4 regions of the Brevibacillus sp. HB2.2 genome follow, and region 4 is predicted to be linked to each of the others. Evidence: predicted binding sites of a transcription regulator. Region 4 holds the regulator's gene; each other region holds the start of a gene.

Region 1 (3,163 bases), on a different contig from region 4:
GTAATACGAATGAGCTCAATACTTTGATGAGGATTGGTCAGCCCGGCGATGATAACGTAGCCGACGGGGTGGCCTGTTTCTTTTTTTTCGGCGATCATATGGAGGATGTCCGGGTCGCCAAGAGCGTTATGGTGCTGATCTTCGCTCCACGGAATAATGAACGGGGTATTCTCTGGCGCATTTTCTACTTCGCATACGAATGGAATGTCTGCCGGTGTCGTGCGGCGCAAGTGGATGGTTATGCCCTTTAACATTGGCTTACCATGATCAGATTGCCGTCGGGATCGCGGAAGTTGAACCAGTGGCCATGCTGGATAGGAGTGACGACTTCAACTCCGCTCTCTTTGAGAAATGCATAAGAGGCTTCGATATCCTGTGTGTTGAAATGAAACAAGGGGGCATCATCTGTGATGCGCTTCGGAAAGATTTTGCTATCCAGAACGAGCGTCAGTCCGCTTTGTAAAGGAATGCAGTATATATGCCCGAACATAATTTCACCGTCTGCGGGAATGCCCAAGAGACGGCAGTACCAGTCGCGTGCGCGCTCAATGTCGCTGACGGCTACAAAAATAGCTCCGATTTGGGGGAGTAGAGGGGAAGTCGTTGTCATTGGGATGAAGCTCCTTTCCATAGTCGTTTTTACAAGGTCGACCCGTCATAATCGTGCACGAAATGTCGGATCGCCCGATTTTGCATCTGCTATTCTAAGGGAGAAAGGGAGGTCATTACCATGGATTTGCTTGTGAAGCTGAATGAGGCTCTGGACTACATCGAAGACCATTTGACAAGCGAGATTGACTATAAAGAAATCGCCAAGGTGGCTTGCTGCTCCGAGTATCACTTCAAAAGGCTGTTTTCTTTTCTCGCTGGTGTTCCGCTATCCGAGTACATCCGGCGCCGACGCATTACGCTTGCAGCTTTTGAGCTTGCGGACAGCAACGAGCGTGTCATTGACATTGCGATCAAATACGGATACGGATCGGCTGATTCCTTTGCCAGAGCTTTTCAGAATGTGCATGGAGTCACTCCGACAGAAGCCAGACACATCGGCCATTCCTTGAAGGCTTATCCGCGAATGACCTTTCATCTATCCATTAAAGGAGGCAGTGCCATGAACTACCGTATGGAAGAAAAAGAGGCATTTCGCATTGTGGGTCTGAAAAAAAGAGTTCCGCTGATTTATCGTGGAGGCAATCCAGAGATTGCGGCCATGTGGGCTTCATTAGATATGGAGATGATTCAGCAACTAAAATCGCTATCCGATGTCGAACCACTTGGACTGATCAGTGCGTCCACGAACTTTTCAGAAGGTCGGCTGGAATATGGCGAGCTCGATCACTATATCGGCGTAGCTACTACAAAAGCTTATCCAGACAATTGGGCAGTACTTGAAGTTCCTGCTTCCACCTGGGCGGTTTTCGAAGCAGTGGGTCCTTTTCCTGATACGCTGCAAGATATCTGGGCCCGGATTTATTCGGAATGGTTTTTATCCTCCGGTTATGAACAGGCTGAGGGTCCTGAGATTTTGTGGAACGAAAGCAAAGACACTTCATCATCAACATTTCGAAGCGAAATTTGGATTCCTGTCGTGAAAAAGTAACCCCTTATTGGATTCGCTCTCGTTTGCGGAACACCTACCGACGTGTGCTTATCTGGAAAGAAATAATTACCAACTTTTTTTTGCGCGAGACAGGCATAAAAGCGAACGTTTGTTTGTTATAATAAGAACAAAGAAACAAGAGAACATAAGTTCTTATTTAGGGGATGATCGTGTGTCCAATGCGAACAAGCGGATCGTGTTTTTGATCGACATGCAGAGCTTTTATGCCAGTATCGAGAAAGGGGCCAATCCAGAGCTGCGAAACAAACCGATTGTCGTCGCAGGTGATCCAGAGCGGCGTAGCGGAGTCGTGCTGGCAGCGTGCCCGATTGCCAAGTCATACGGAGTGGTCGCGGCCGAAGCGCTGTGGCAGGCGCAGCAGAAGTGTCGCCAGCTCGTCGTTGTTCGGCCGCGCATGGAGATGTACATTCGCATCTCCATGCAAATCACTCGCATATTCGAGGCATTTACTGACAAGGTGGAGCCGTACTCGATCGATGAGCAGTTTCTCGACGTGACAGGCAGCGTCCACCTGTTTGGTGATCCGTTGCAGATGGCTGCACAGATTCGGCAGCGCGTTTGGATGGAGACGGGAATCAACTGTCGGGTAGGCATCGGAGAGAACAAGGTACTGGCCAAGATGGCCTGCGATAATTTCGCCAAGAAACGGGAAGAAGGCGTTTTTTGGCTCAAGCGGGAAACGTTAGCGGATACGCTTTGGAAGCTTCCGATTGAAAAGCTGTTCGGAGTAGGCTCACGCATGAAGCGGCATTTTCATCGAATGGGCGTCTATCAGATCGGGCAGCTTGCAGATATGAGGCCAGCCATCCTCACCCGACATTGGGGAGTGAACGGGGAAGTGCTGTGGCGCACGGCTCACGGAATCGACGATTCACCCGTGGCTTTGGATTCCTATGATTCGCAAAAAGGGATCGGTCATCACATGACGTTGCCGCGGGATTACCATACAGCAGCGGAAATCAAAGTGGTGCTTTTAGAGCTGTGCGAAGAAGTGTGCCGTCGGGCGCGGAAAAAAGAGCTGATGGGCTCCGTTCTGTCTGTGGGCTGTCGTGGGGCCGATTTGGCTGCTGGAACGGGCTTTGGACGGCAGATGAAGCTCACGGAACAGACGAATGATGCCATGACTTTGTACGAAGCGACTTGCTTTCTGTTTGACCGTCATTGGCAGGAAACGCCCGTCCGCAGTATTGGGGTCAATCTGGGGCAGCTTGTCCCTGACAACGTGGTACAACTCAATCTTTTTACGGACAATCACAAGCGGCGTTCGTTGGCACAAGCAATGGATGATATCCGGAGCCGATACGGTCAGGACGCCATCCTGCGCGCCGCCTCTGTGTTGGAAGCGGGACAGGCGAAAGAGCGCGCGCGTAAGATCGGAGGACACTACAAGTGACGGAGCCGATGGTGTCTGACGAGCAGGAATTGATACGCCAGTATATTTTATTTGGCATTTTGTTTCGGGCAGTCATGGCCGATCTGGGGCAGATACGGATTGTGCCGTTGAAGTTTTCTTATCAGATGATGTTCGATGAGCTCTCGCGG
Region 2 (3,163 bases), on a different contig from region 4:
ATCACAAAAGTTATGATACACCAAGTAAATACAAACCTATTTTATTATTTGTGAACAAGAATTGTCAAGATCATGCAAATAGAGTTGACCCTAACTATCGCTTCTACGACGCAATTCTTCACGTATTTGTTGAATGATCGCATGGGAGAATCCCTTGCGCATCAGCATGGACAGCAGCTTGCGCTCTTCATCGGGGTTCGGTGCACCTTCTATGCGTCGCACCTTCTTCTCTATCAATGCGCGAGCAGCATCTAGTTCAGCCTGCCTAGACACGCCACGTACTGCGTCCTCTACAATCGCTCTGTCCACTCCACGCTGGGTAAGCTCCATACGCAGCATATACGGGCTTCTCGGCTTCAAGCGTAATCGCTCGTCTACCCATTGCTTCGCAAAAGCTTCATCATCGATGTAGCCATGCTCCTTGCAGCGCTGACATATCTCTTCGGCAATTTGCGCAGAAAATCCCTTCTCTACCAAATAAGAATGTAGCTGACTGCTTGTCCGTGGGCGTATGCCGAGGTATCGCAAAGCTCCTAAATACGCTTTATGCTTTTCTTCTGCTATCAGGACTTCTCGACAAAAAGCTTCGTCTAATTCTGTTCCCTTAAATAGGTTGTACTTTACCAGTATGTATTCATGGACGGTAATGGCATACTCGCCTTCTACATCGATATGATAGCGTTGCTTTTGTTTGATATCTCGATGAACGGCAGTGATCAGGCCGCTCTTCATGATGAGTCACTCCTTCGCAAAGCTAAAATAACAGCCTGTCTCATCGACAGGCTGCTCTTCCACTCTTCATTACTCCAGATCAAATGTAGGCTCTTCATCTTGCTCTGGGTCATGTTCTGCCTCTGCTTCTGGAACAGAACTAGGGTTCAGGCTGAAGTATTCGCGCACCTTTGTTTCAATCTGTGATGCAATGTGCGGATTTTCTTTCAGGAAGACTTTTGAATTCTCTCTACCTTGACCGAGTCGCTCCTCATTGAAGGAGTACCATGCGCCACTCTTTTGTACTACATCGATCTCGGAACCGATGTCGAGAATGCTACCTTCTCTGGAAATACCTTCACCGTACATGATGTCCACTTCAGCAACCTTGAACGGTGGTGCTACTTTATTTTTCACGACCTTGATCTTCGTCTTGCTTCCCAAAATATCGTTACCGACTTTGATAGATTCAGCTTTACGAACGTCCAAACGAACACTCGCGTAGAACTTCAATGCACGTCCACCTGGAGTTGTTTCCGGGTTACCGAACATGACTCCCACTTTTTCACGAAGCTGGTTGATGAAGATGGCAATCGTTTTGGACTTGTTGATGGCGCCGGACAGCTTACGAAGTGCTTGGGACATCAAGCGTGCTTGCAAACCTACGTGGGAATCTCCCATCTCGCCTTCGATCTCTGCTTTTGGCACGAGTGCCGCAACGGAGTCGACTACGATAATGTCTACTGCACCAGAACGTACCAGTGCTTCCGCGATCTCCAAAGCTTGCTCACCCGTATCTGGTTGGGACAACAGCAATTCGTCGATGTTCACACCCAGCTTTGCAGCGTAAACCGGATCCAAGGCATGCTCTGCATCGATAAACGCAGCCTGACCACCCTGTCTTTGCACTTCTGCGATCGCATGAAGCGCTACCGTTGTTTTACCAGAAGACTCTGGGCCGTAAATCTCAACAATTCGTCCACGTGGGAAACCACCCACACCAAGTGCGATATCTAGAGCAAGCGCACCGCTAGAAGCCGTAGAAATCTGGATGTTGGATACTTCCCCCAACTTCATAATGGAACCTTTACCGAACTGCTTTTCTATCTGACGCAATGCACTCTCCAAAGCTGCGCGACGATCTGACAAATGGTACACACCCTTTCAACTTTTCGCTTCTGTTTTGCTTGTCTTCATCATACCTCGAGACAGAAGTGTTTGCCAAGTATTTTTTGCGAACAAATATTCGCATCGCAAAAAAGCAGCCATTTCCTGGTTATTCCCAGCGAAATGACTGCTTCTCATTTCTATTGAATTAGGAACGCTTCGCTCCGCGAGGCTTTGCAGGCTCCAGATTGATTCGTTTTCCGTTGATTCTGGTTTGACGCAGTGACTCATATACGAATGCCGCAACCTCTTCTGGAACCTCAACAAACGTGAAGCTCTCGAAAATGTCGATGCGACCTACTGATTTTCCTGGGATACCAACAGATTCAGAGATCTCTCGTACCAGATCCTGCGGCTTCATGTTCGCATTGCGACCTACGTTCAGGAAGAAGCGAACCATGCCTTTTGCTGCACCCGTCTCACCAAAGTTGTACGCTTCTGCTTCCTGCCCTTGTCCCGCTTCCGTATGGAATGCCAGGTGCAATGCAGCAGCTGCTACTTTTTCAGCTGGATATTGACCTACGAGAGCATCCGCTACTTTTTGATACATATCCGCGATTGCATCGCTTTCCAAAAGGCTAGTCAACTGTTCACGCAATTGTTCTTGTTTGCGCTCAGCTACTTCCTCCAAAGAAGGAACATTGCGAGAGAGCACTTGTGCTTTTGTCTGCTTTTGGATAAACATCATTTGTCTTACTTCACGAGGCGTAACCAACGTCATCGCAATTCCTTTGCGACCTGCACGACCAGTACGGCCAATACGGTGTACGTAGCTCTCAGAGTCTTGTGGAATATCGTAGTTGATTACGTGAGAGACGTTTCCTACGTCGATACCACGTGCTGCTACATCCGTCGCGATCAGGAATTCAATCGAGCCCTCACGGAACGCATTCATGACCTTATCGCGTTGTGCCTGTGACAAGTCGCCATGCAAGCCGTCCGCAAGGTATCCGCGGGATTGCAGCACTTCGGACAACTCATCTACACCGCGCTTAGTACGACAGAAAATGATACCCAGCTCAACATCCTCACTGTCCAAGATGCGGCAGAGGCTCTCCACTTTATTCCGGTCAAACACTTTGTAGTATACCTGTTCGATCAATGGCGCCGTTACTTCTTCACGGCTCACCGCAATCGTTTGCGGCTGTTTCATGTACCGGGTAGCCAAACGCTTGATTTCTGGCGGCATCGTCGCAGAGAACAGCAAGGTTTGACGCTCATCTGGCATATGATTGATGATTGTCTCGATATCTTCGATGAAGCCCATGTCCAGCATTTCATCCGC
Region 3 (3,163 bases), on a different contig from region 4:
TGCGGCGTGATGCCGTGCTCCTCATTGTATGCCATCTGAATGGATCGACGACGTTCTGTCTCTCGAATCGCAGAGGCCATCGAATCTGTCATTTTGTCCGCGTACATGATAACGCGTCCCTCAGCGTTCCGCGCAGCCCGACCGATTGTCTGAATCAACGAGCGCTCATTGCGAAGGAAGCCTTCCTTGTCTGCATCCAAAATCGCCACGAGTGATACTTCCGGCAAGTCCAGACCTTCCCGCAAGAGGTTGATCCCGACCAGTACATCAAACTCACCTAAACGCAATGAGCGTAAAATCTGCATCCGCTCAATCGTTTTAATATCCGAGTGAAGATAGCGGACCTTGATTCCGATTTCTTTCAGATAGTCCGTCAAATCCTCAGACATTTTCTTCGTCAGAGTCGTGACGAGAACTCGCTCATTTTTCGCAATCGTGGCTTGAATTTCGCCAATCAAATCATCAATCTGTCCTTTGATCGGACGTACCGTAACCGTTGGATCAATCAAGCCTGTCGGACGAATCACCTGCTGCACCATTTCCGGACTGTGCTCCAGCTCATAAAGACCAGGTGTAGCCGAAATGTAGATCGCTTGTTTTAGCTTTGCTTCAAACTCCTCGAACTTGAGTGGGCGGTTATCGCGTGCAGAGGGCAGACGGAATCCATGTTCGACCAGTACATCCTTCCGTGCGCGGTCACCGTTATACATCCCTCGCACCTGTGGCAAGGTCATATGCGACTCATCCATCATGACGATAAAATCTTCTGGGAAGTAATCCAGCAAGGTATACGGAGCATGCCCGGCAGGCAGTCCCGTCAGATGGCGCGAGTAGTTTTCGATTCCGGAGCAAAAGCCCATCTCCATCATCATCTCAATATCGTACCGTGTGCGTTGCTCCAGTCGCTGTGCTTCTAGGAGCTTGCCCGCATCACGGAATTCTTTCAGTCTTTCTTCCAGCTCGGCCTCAATGCTTTGGACAGCCAGCTTCATTTTCTCCTCGCGTGTCACATAGTGAGATTTAGGGAAGATGGCAATGTGATCACGCTGTCCCAAAATTTCGCCGGTCAGCACGTCAATCGAAGTAATCCGCTCAATTTCATCTCCAAAAAACTCAACGCGAATCGCCTGCTCACTCTCTGAGGCAGGGAAAATCTCCACGACGTCACCCCGCACACGGAACGTACCGCGCGTGAAGTTGATGTCGTTGCGTGTGTACTGGATATCGACCAGACGATGCAATATCTCGTCCCGTCCTGTTTCCATACCAACACGCAAAGACAAGAGCAGCTCCCGATACTCCTCGGGCGAACCCAATCCGTAAATGCAGGAGACGGAGGCAACGATGATCACATCTCGGCGTTCAAACAGCGCACTGGTAGCCGAGTGACGGAGCTTGTCGATCTCCTCATTGATGCTCGAGTCTTTTTCAATAAACGTATCCGATTGGGGAATGTATGCTTCGGGTTGATAGTAATCGTAGTAGCTGACGAAGTATTCCACCGCGTTGTTCGGGAAAAACTCCTTAAACTCTGCACAAAGCTGAGCGGCCAGAGTTTTGTTGTGTGCCATCACGAGTGTTGGCCTGTTCACCTGAGCAATTACCTGGGCAGCCGTATAAGTCTTTCCCGTTCCCGTCGCACCCAGCAATGTCTGGTGTCGCTTACCAGCCTGTAACCCTGCCACCAGCTCGGCAATGGCGGTTGGCTGGTCACCGGACGGTTGAAACTCCGATACCAATTCAAAACGCTCCATTCCCTCGTTCATCTCCTCATAGCATGACTGTTTCTACTTCCATTATAACACAATTCCGGCTAGTTTAAGCCCAAAATTCGAACAAACGTTTGTCTTCATCTTTCCACCGATTTTTCCGATATAAGATGAAGGAAGTACAAACATACGCAGATAGACTCGCCACCTTCAGGGAGGATTGACATGTCAGATAACGGAACAACCGTCAAAAATAACCCTTATATACAACCGCATATGAGCTATAAAGGCAAAAAGGAATTCAGCACGGAGCTCGACCAAAATGCCTTTATGAAGCTCATGCTGGAGCAGTTAAAGCATCAGGATCCTATGTCCCCCATGGACAACTCTCAGTTCATCCAGCAAACAAGTATGCTGACCATGGTAGAAAAAATCACAAAAATGACCACGCTGATGGAACAATCGAACAACAGCATGGTCACTTTGGATAAGTATGAAAAGCTGGTAGGTCGTACTGCTTCGTATTCCCTCACTACAAAAGACGAGATGACGGGAGAAACTAAGACGGAGAAGAAAGAAGGCGTACTTGATGCCGTCTACATGGATCAAGGCAAAATCTACTTCCGTATCGCAGGCGAATCGACACCGATTCCGCTGGCAGACGTCTCCGGATTGGAATCGCAAGGTCTGGCTGGCAATACGCTCGACAACAGCGTGAAGTACATGGAAATGATCGGTCGTGAGATTTCCTATAAAGTAACAAAGGAAGTCGACCGGGACGGCAATCCAGATACCAAAAACGACATTTCCAAGGTTGATGAAATCTTGAATGGCGTCATCACTGGCTTTACCACCAAAAACGGTACCGCACAATTCCAACTGGATAATGGATCAACCGTAAAAGCCGAAGAAATCGTTGGCATGACGGTGAAACCTGAAAACAGAACAATGGGCAACTCCCTTGCCTATGCGCAAATGATCGGCTACAACATCACGTACAACCAGTCTCAGACAAACCCGGATGGCACTACTACCAATACTCCTCTTTCCGGAGTGGTCAAAGCTGTCAGCATGAAAAACGGAGTCGTTGAATTCGTCCTCAAGGATGATAAGAAAGTCGCTCTCAATCAAATCACAGGATTCGAAGCAACTGCCTAGAATCCTATCCAAAAAGCCGCACATCTTCGAAATCGGAGAAGGCGGCTTTTTCTTTTCAAGTTCCTATTCGTTTACGATCACTTTTCCGGTTATCGCATCCACATAAAATGTATCATCTACTTTAGATTCTCCCCCGCAGAAGCAATGCGAGCGAGTTTGGCGAAACGAAAGGTCATAGCCGAGCTTCCAGGCAATCGTGTTTTTCTTATAATCTGGCTGGTGGATATAGGTCAGCTCAAGTGGATAGGTTTGCAGTAATCGGGTCATGGCCACTTGTTCTTTAAGGGCTTGAGAAC
Region 4 (3,163 bases):
CCAATGATCAAGGATCCACAAACATTGGCGATCCAGGTTCCCCACGGCCATTCCGGCTGATTTGCGAGTAAAGACAATAGGTAGCGCATAAGAGAGCCAACTGCTCCGCCAACCGCCACAGCTATCCACGCCATCGCTTTCCCTCCCTGGCTATCAAAGCGTTATGTATGTCACAGAAAAAGACACCCTAGCGTCAAGCGAGGATGTCTGTCGTATCAGTAATTGTTATCTTACTGTTTTGGCTTATTTTCTTCAAGGTCTTCCACATAACGGATGGAATCCAAATTTGCTCTCAGTGAAAGCTTAACGGCGTCAATGTACTTTTGGCGCAATGCTTTTTGCTCGATCTTTTCCTCTTCGGTTAAACCTTCTTCGCGAGATTTTTTGACCAATTCATTAATGCGTTTAATTTCTGCGTCAGATACCACTGCTGGTTCCTCCCACTCTGTAGTAGTGCCGCTTCATTATACCATATTCGAATAATCCCGCAAGACAGCCGAACACTTACGGCATATCAGGCATGATCAGAGTCTGACCCGGGTAAATCCAGTTGCTATCCAAGCCGTTCGCTTCCTTGATTTCTATGATATAGTCACGAACATCCGTATGCTGATCTGAGTAGCGAACAGCTAACGACCATAGACTATCTCCGGATTGTACGGTTACTTCTATGCCTTGTGGCTCGTCCATTGGCGAAGCAGCAAACACTAGTTCGGTTAACAAGTAAAAAAAGAGAGTAAATGTAATAAGAAACAAGAGTGCTTGACCTCTCGTGATACCAAAACGAACACGACGTTCTTCTTTTTTCTCGAAACGATTACGTACTGTCGATGAATTCATGATAATGGCCTCCTTACAAACATACGTTCTGTTCTCTTGTAAGCTCATCATAAATGAGAACATATGTTCATGTCAACAGCGAAACGAACTTATGTTTGTCGAACGCAAGCTCCCATGGTATAATATAGGAAAATATGTTCGAGAAATCAGGGGTGTCTTTCTATGTCAAAATTATCGAGTAGACAACAAGCCATCATCGAGTTCATACGAAAGGAAGTTCGTGATAAAGGATATCCGCCTTCTGTACGTGAAATTGGAGAGGCTGTTGGACTCGCTTCCAGCTCAACGGTACATGGTCATTTGGCACGCTTAGAGAAAAAAGGCCTCATTCGTCGAGATCCTACCAAACCTCGCGCCATCGAATTGCTTTCAGATGAAGATCGTTTTCAAGACAATTTCGAAGACTCTGTCGTCCGTGTGCCAGTAATCGGAAAAGTAACCGCTGGACAACCCATTACAGCCATTGAGGATGTGGAAGAATACTTCCCGCTTCCAGACAATATCGTGACTTCCGACAAGGTCTACATGCTGCGCGTCTCCGGGAATAGTATGATTGATGCCGGGATTCTCGACGGAGACTACGTCATTGTTCGCCAACAGCACGTCGCGAACAATGGTGACATTGTCGTAGCCATGACAGAAGAAGATGAAGCGACCGTCAAAAGATTTTTCAAAGAAAAGAACCACTTCCGTCTCCAACCGGAAAATGCCACGATGGAACCGATCATTCTGGAGCATGTCACCATTCTCGGTAAAGTCATTGGTGTCTATCGCCTCATTCACTAGTTTCCACGTAAAAAAGGACAGCCTCGGCTGTCCTTTTTGTTTTCTATATGTTATCTGGCGATAAAAAACCAGATGATCATCGTAACTTGCAAGATGACTTTTACGACCGCACTGCCCAAAAATCCAATTAGTGAGCCTACCCCCGCTTTCACTGCTCGCTCCATTGACTGCTTCTGTACCATCAACTCTACGAGAACGACGAATACGAACGGCAAGATCAGCATACCAAACGGTGGGAAGACGAATATCCCGAGGATAATTCCGGCGGCAGCAGCTATAGACGACCACTTGGACCCCCCGTACTTTTTCACAAAGTACATGTTCGTCAGCAAGTCAGCACCGTAAAGCAGAATGCTTAGAACGACCATTCCCCACCAAAAGGATGCCGGCAATCCCGCTCCCGGATCTGCAATGAAAAAGTGATAGAGCAAAAAGCCCCCCCACAACAAGATCGTATCAGGTAAAACGGGTAAGAAAATTCCTGCGATGCTTAGCAGGAACAATAACACAACCACGACCCACAAAAATATTTCCATCCACTACACTCCCTTCATTTAGGTATACGAGTGATTACCAATTTCGTTGCGCGCTTATTCACTTTTGTCTACACTATTTTAAAAGAAAGTAGACACGGGGGTAGTTTCATGAAAAATTGGCATGATCTCTCTTACTTGAGCAGAGGAACGATGCGCCAAAAAGCGGCGTGGGAAGCGATTCAACAGACGCATATCATGGAAGTACTAGCCGATTACCGTCCAGTGCTTGCCGGAACCATCCCATTGGACATTGATGTTGAGCAAAGCGATCTGGATATTATTTGCGAGAGTCATGATCTGGATCAGTTTAAGCAGGTTGTTCGTAAAGCGTTTGGCTGCTCAACCAGATTTGAAGTGACAAAACTCGATCTAAAAGGGATTCCCACGTGCGTTATTTCATTTTTCACAGCTGGCTTTTGGTTTGAATTGTTTGCTCAACCGGTTGCTGTGGAAAAGCAAAACGCCTATCGTCATATGGACATCGAAGCACGATTGTTACATATAGGGGGCTTGGATGCGTGTATACATATCAGGGCTCTGAAGCAAGACGGCCTCAAAACAGAACCTGCATTTGCTCGATACTTTCATATTCCGGGTGATGATCCGTATGAGGCCTTGTTGCAATTGGAGTCGTTGACCGAACAGGAATTACGCCAAAGAGTTCAGCCCCTACGAAAGGATTAATCTGCCAGCAAATCTATCAACTTGCTGGGATCATAAGGGGTAAACAGTGACTGGCGTTGCAACCGATCATTAAGGAGGACATACTATATGGATTGGCTGATAGAGCTACCGCTCCTCACTGGAGAGAATCGGGTAGAAACAAACGTCGACTTCTCATTTAAGAGATTCGAGTCAAGTGGGCTTCAGGAGCCCCCAGATTTTATCCATGATATCGTCCTGCAATGGGCCATCGCCCCTTTTGTTGTTCATGAACATACTGCTTATCGGATTCCGGCCGACAACGATCCCGAGATAGAAGCGTATGCTTCCGTCAATTT

Evidence for each region. Region 4 encodes LexA, which represses DNA repair genes until DNA is damaged. Its sites were predicted from a motif close to CGAACATATGTTCG; they were not measured.
Region 1: a site for LexA is predicted at 1,703-1,716, ahead of HP401_RS08555 (DNA polymerase IV). Genes of this name have one in related genera too.
Region 2: a site for LexA is predicted at 1,947-1,960, ahead of recA (recombinase RecA). Genes of this name have one in related genera too.
Region 3: a site for LexA is predicted at 1,833-1,846, ahead of uvrB (excinuclease ABC subunit UvrB). Genes of this name have one in related genera too.

The regions. Positions count from the first base shown of each region.
Region 1 is NZ_JABSUV010000009.1:69,669-72,831, forward strand. It holds gene HP401_RS08540 (GNAT family N-acetyltransferase) at 1-242, opposite strand, end outside; gene HP401_RS08545 (VOC family protein) at 248-610, opposite strand; gene HP401_RS08550 (AraC family transcriptional regulator) at 731-1,600, shown strand; gene HP401_RS08555 (DNA polymerase IV) at 1,773-3,014, shown strand; gene HP401_RS08560 (YhjD family protein) at 3,011-3,163, shown strand, end outside.
Region 2 is NZ_JABSUV010000012.1:104,297-107,459, reverse strand. It holds gene HP401_RS11180 (RecX family transcriptional regulator) at 91-732, opposite strand; gene recA (recombinase RecA) at 802-1,860, opposite strand; gene HP401_RS11170 (DEAD/DEAH box helicase) at 2,027-3,163, opposite strand, start outside.
Region 3 is NZ_JABSUV010000019.1:12,661-15,823, forward strand. It holds gene uvrB (excinuclease ABC subunit UvrB) at 1-1,754, opposite strand, end outside; gene HP401_RS15155 (flagellar hook assembly protein FlgD) at 1,935-2,867, shown strand; gene HP401_RS15160 (hypothetical protein) at 2,931-3,163, opposite strand, start outside.
Region 4 is NZ_JABSUV010000014.1:118,712-121,874, forward strand. It holds gene crcB (fluoride efflux transporter CrcB) at 1-134, opposite strand, end outside; gene HP401_RS12640 (DUF896 domain-containing protein) at 231-428, opposite strand; gene yneA (cell division suppressor protein YneA) at 505-840, opposite strand; gene lexA (transcriptional repressor LexA) at 1,003-1,626, shown strand; gene HP401_RS12655 (DUF456 domain-containing protein) at 1,677-2,162, opposite strand; gene HP401_RS12660 (DUF4269 domain-containing protein) at 2,271-2,846, shown strand; gene HP401_RS12665 (hypothetical protein) at 2,934-3,163, shown strand, end outside.